Regions from separate parts of the Actinosynnema sp. NPDC049800 genome, predicted to be linked through region 1. Evidence: riboswitches for the same ligand, from Rfam matches in the RefSeq annotation. Region 1 holds a riboswitch; the other holds the start of a gene.
The links. Region 1 has a riboswitch for glycine ahead of gcvP (aminomethyl-transferring glycine dehydrogenase). Riboswitches for the same ligand answer to the same signal wherever they lie in the genome.
Positions count from the first base shown of each region.

Region 1 (2,196 bases):
TCCGGCAGCCAACGGCTCTACTCGTTCAAGGACATCCTGGTCCTCAAGGTCGTCAAGCGGCTGCTGGACACCGGTGTCTCGTTGCAGAACATCCGGGTCGCGGTCGACCACCTGCGCCGCCGCGGCGTGCAGGACCTGGCCCGGATCACGCTGTTCAGCGACGGCACCACCGTCTACGAGTGCACGTCGCCGGAAGAGGTGGTCGACCTGCTCCAAGGCGGCCAAGGGGTGTTCGGCATCGCGGTCTCCGGCGCGATGCGGGAGATCAGCGGCACGATCCACGACTTCCCCGCCGAACGCGCGGACGGCGCCGAGATCGTGGAGCCTGCCGACGACGAGCTGTCCCGCCGGCGCCGCACGAGGGCCATCGGCTGACCGCCCGGCGCAAGGCGGCCGGCTGACCGACGTGCTCGCCCGGCGCAACGCGGCCGGCTGACCGGCCCGCACACCCGGCGCAACGCGATGAGATCCACGTCGCGCCGGCGGTACCGCTCACCCACCCGCCGGGTACGATTTCGCGCGTAGTCGCTTTATCCCGTGCGGGAGAGTCCGAGCCAGTCTCGGCGCCGAAGGAGCAAATCCTCCCCGGAACCTCTCAGGCGCAAGGACCGTGCGGGTGAGACGCCTCTGGAAAGCGGGTCGGCCACCACCGACCGACCCCGCCGACGGTGCAAACCCGACAGCCGGGTGAAGCTCTCAGGCGCCCGCCGGGCAGAAGACAGAGGGGGAGGGCAACGGCAGAAGTCTGTCCGGAGCCCTGGAGGCCAGCACCGATGACGCAGGACCGCATCCCCCTCGCCGCACTCGAGCACGGCACCCCGTTCGCCGACCGGCACGTGGGCCCGCGGCCCGCCGAGCTGGCCCGCATCCTCGACGTGATCGGTGTCGGCTCCCTGGAGGAACTGGCGCAGCACGCCGTCCCCGAGTCGATCCGCGAGCGCGACCTGGTGCTGGACCTGCCCGCGCCCGCCACCGAGACCGAGGCGCTGGCCGAGCTGCGCGCCCTCGCCTCCCGCAACCGCCCGATGACGCAGATGATCGGGCTCGGCTACTACGGCACGACCACGCCGCCGGTGATCCGCCGCAACGTGCTGGAGAGCCCCGCCTGGTACACCGCGTACACGCCGTACCAGCCGGAGATCTCCCAGGGCCGCCTCGAAGCCCTGCTGAACTTCCAGACGATGGTCGCCGACCTGACCGGCCTGCCGCTGGCCAACGCCTCGATGCTGGACGAGTCCACCGCGGCCGCCGAGGCCATGACGCTGGTTCGCCGCGCGGGACGGTCCAAATCGAACAAGTTCGTCGTGGACGCCGACACGCTGCCGCAGACGCTGGCCGTCATCGAGACGCGCGCCGAGCCGCTGGGCATCGAGATCGTGACCGCCGACCTGTCGCAGGGCATCGAGGGCCTCGGCCTCGGCGGCGACTTCTTCGGCGTGCTGCTGTCCTACCCCGGCGCGTCCGGCGTGGTGCGCGACCACGCGGCGGTCGTCGAGGAGATCCACAAGGCGGGCGCGCAGGCCGTGGTCGCCGCCGACCTGCTGGCGTTGACGCTGCTGCGCCCGCCCGGCGAGATCGGCGCGGACGTCGTCATCGGCACCACGCAGCGCTTCGGCGTGCCGATCGGGTTCGGCGGGCCGCACGCGGGCTACATGGCCGTGCGCCAGGGCTTGGAGCGGCAGCTGCCCGGCCGGCTCGTCGGCGTGTCCGTGGACGCGGACGGCTCGCTCGCCTACCGCCTCGCCCTGCAGACGCGCGAGCAGCACATCCGCCGGGAGAAGGCGACCAGCAACATCTGCACCGCTCAGGTCCTGCTGGCGGTGATCGCGTCGATGTACGCGGTGTACCACGGTCCGGAAGGGCTGAAGGCGATCGCGACCCGCGCCCACCGGATGGCGACCGTGCTGGCCGCCGGCCTGCTGGAGGGCGGCGTCGAGATCGTGCACGGCGAGTTCTTCGACACCGTGCGCGCCCGCGTCGAAGGACGTGCCGCCGCCGTCGTCTCCGCCGCGCGCGACCTCGGCGTGAACCTGTGGCAGGTCGACGACGACGTGGTGTCCATCGCGTGCGACGAGACCACCACGCGCGAGCACCTGGTCGCGGTGTGGAAGGCGTTCGGCGTGACCGTCGCGGACGTGGACGGCCTGGACGCCGACACCGCCGACGGCATCCCCGCGGACCTGCGCCGCACCAGCG
Region 1 covers NZ_JBFAMT010000061.1:7,355-9,550, forward strand. The annotation lists gene AB0I91_RS38415 (MerR family transcriptional regulator) at 1-375, shown strand, start outside; glycine riboswitch at 531-621, shown strand; gene gcvP (aminomethyl-transferring glycine dehydrogenase) at 774-2,196, shown strand, end outside.

Region 2 (2,196 bases), on a different contig from region 1:
GCCGGGCACGCCGCCGGGCAGCACGCCGCGCCCGCCGGACGGCTTCATCAGCGAGAACGCGCCCACCTGCGGCGCGAGCCTGCCCGCCACCTCGGACATCGGCGCCAGCAGCGGCAGCGCGCCGTTCGCGGTCTGCACGGTCTCGTAGGCGACGGCGGTGGTGCCCGAGTCCAGCAGCGCCTGCGTCAGCGGCCGGTCGGCGGCCAGGTGCAGGTACGTGAACAGGACCTGGCCCTTGCGCAGCCGCGGGTACTCCTCGGCGATCGGCTCCTTCACCTTGAGCACCAGGTCGCCCTCGGCCCACACGTCGTCCGCGCCCGCCAGCACCTTCGCGCCCGCGGCCAGGTACTCCTCGTCGGTGATGGCCGAACCGAGGCCCGCGCCGGCCTCGACCACCACGTCGTGGCCGCGCTGCGTCAGCTCGTGCGCGCCCGCCGGGGTCAGCGCGACGCGGTACTCGTGGTTCTTGATCTCGCGGGGGACGGCGATCCGCACGGTGGGCTCCTTCGGCCGTTGTTACACCAAAGGTCCGGTAACGGGTATTCGGTGTCATCGTGCGGCCGGCACCAACGCACCCCTGCGCCACTGTGCTGATCGAACAAGCCCGGCGGTGCGTTGACACCCGTCGGGCCCGGCACCTAGCGTGCGGGCCAACCAACTGAACATCGGCCGCGGCGCGCCAGGAGCGCCGGAACCCGCGCGGGAGAGACCTCGGTGAACGTGCCGGGGCGCCGAAGGAGCAAGCACCCCGCACACTCTCAGGCAGCGAGAACCGCTCGGGTGAGGCGACTCTGGAAAGCGCGCAAGTCCGCGCACCCACGGTGCAAGCCGCCGCTCCGGCGTCGGTGAAGCTCTCAGGTCCCAGGACAGAGTGGGGCTCTGGTGGACCTTGCCGTGAGGGAGCGCTGTCGTGACTTTTCCGGACAACCTGCTGTACACGCCCGAGCACGAGTGGGTGGACTGGGCGCCGGGTACCCAGGAGCCCGTGGCGGTCGGCATCACGTCGTACGCGGCGGAGTCGTTGGGTGACATCGTGTTCGTGGAGCTGCCCGAGGTCGGCACCGTGGTGAAGTCGGGCGAGGTGTGCGGCGAGCTGGAGTCGACCAAGTCGGTCAGCGACCTGTACGCGCCGATCAGCGGCGAGGTGGTCGAGGTCAACCGGGCCGCGGTCGACGACCCGTCGTTGATCAACAACGACCCGTACGGGGCCGGGTGGCTGTTCAAGGTGGCCGTGACGGACGCGTCCGGGTTGCTGACCGCGGCGAAGTACGCGGAACTGACCGGGGACTGACGTCATGGCGATCAGCGTGTTCGACCTGTTCTCCGTGGGCATCGGACCGTCGAGCTCGCACACGGTGGGCCCGATGCGCGCGGCGATGATGTTCGCGCAACGGCTGCGGCCCTCGTTGGCCTCGGTCGACCGGGTGCACGTGGAGCTGTTCGGGTCGCTCGGCGCGACCGGGCACGGGCACGGCAGCCCGAAGGCGGTGGTGCTGGGCCTGGAGGGCAGCCGGCCGGAGGAGGTCGACCCGGAGGAGGCCGAGCGGCGGCTGGCGGAGATCCGGGCGACCGGGCGGCTGCGGCTGGCCGGGGTGCGGGAGATCGCGTTCACCGAGGACGCCGACCTGGTGATGCACCGGCGGAAGTCGTTGCCGCTGCACCCCAACGGCATGAGCTTCACCGCCCACTCGGGTGACGTCGTGGTCGACTCGGCGGTGTACTACTCCGTCGGCGGCGGGTTCGTGGTGGACGACACGGCCACCGGGGCGGACCGGATCAAGCCCGACGAGACGCCGGTCGCGCACCCGTTCCGGACCGGTGACGAGCTGCTGGCGCGGTGCCGGGAGACCGGGCTGTCGATCAGCGAGGTGATGTTGGCCAACGAGCGGTCGTGGCGCGACGAGGAGTCGGTGCGCTCGGGGCTGCTGCGCATCTGGGACGTGATGCAGGAGTGCGTCGAGCGCGGCTGCACGCGGACCGGGGTGCTGCCCGGCGGCTTGAAGGTGCGGCGGCGGGCGGCCGAGATGCGGCAGCGGATGGCCGCCGAGCACTACGCCACGGACCCGTTGCGGGTGATGGACTGGGTGACCCTGTTCGCGCTGGCGGTGAACGAGGAGAACGCCGCGGGTGGCCGCGTGGTGACCGCGCCGACCAACGGCGCGGCCGGCATCGTGCCCGCGGTGCTGCACTACTACA
Region 2 covers NZ_JBFAMT010000039.1:10,932-13,127, forward strand. The annotation lists gene ald (alanine dehydrogenase) at 1-495, opposite strand, end outside; glycine riboswitch at 691-785, shown strand; gene gcvH (glycine cleavage system protein GcvH) at 911-1,291, shown strand; gene AB0I91_RS31690 (L-serine ammonia-lyase) at 1,296-2,196, shown strand, end outside.
Region 2: linked by a shared signal. The riboswitch ahead of gcvH (glycine cleavage system protein GcvH) and the one ahead of gcvP (aminomethyl-transferring glycine dehydrogenase) in region 1 are both predicted to bind glycine.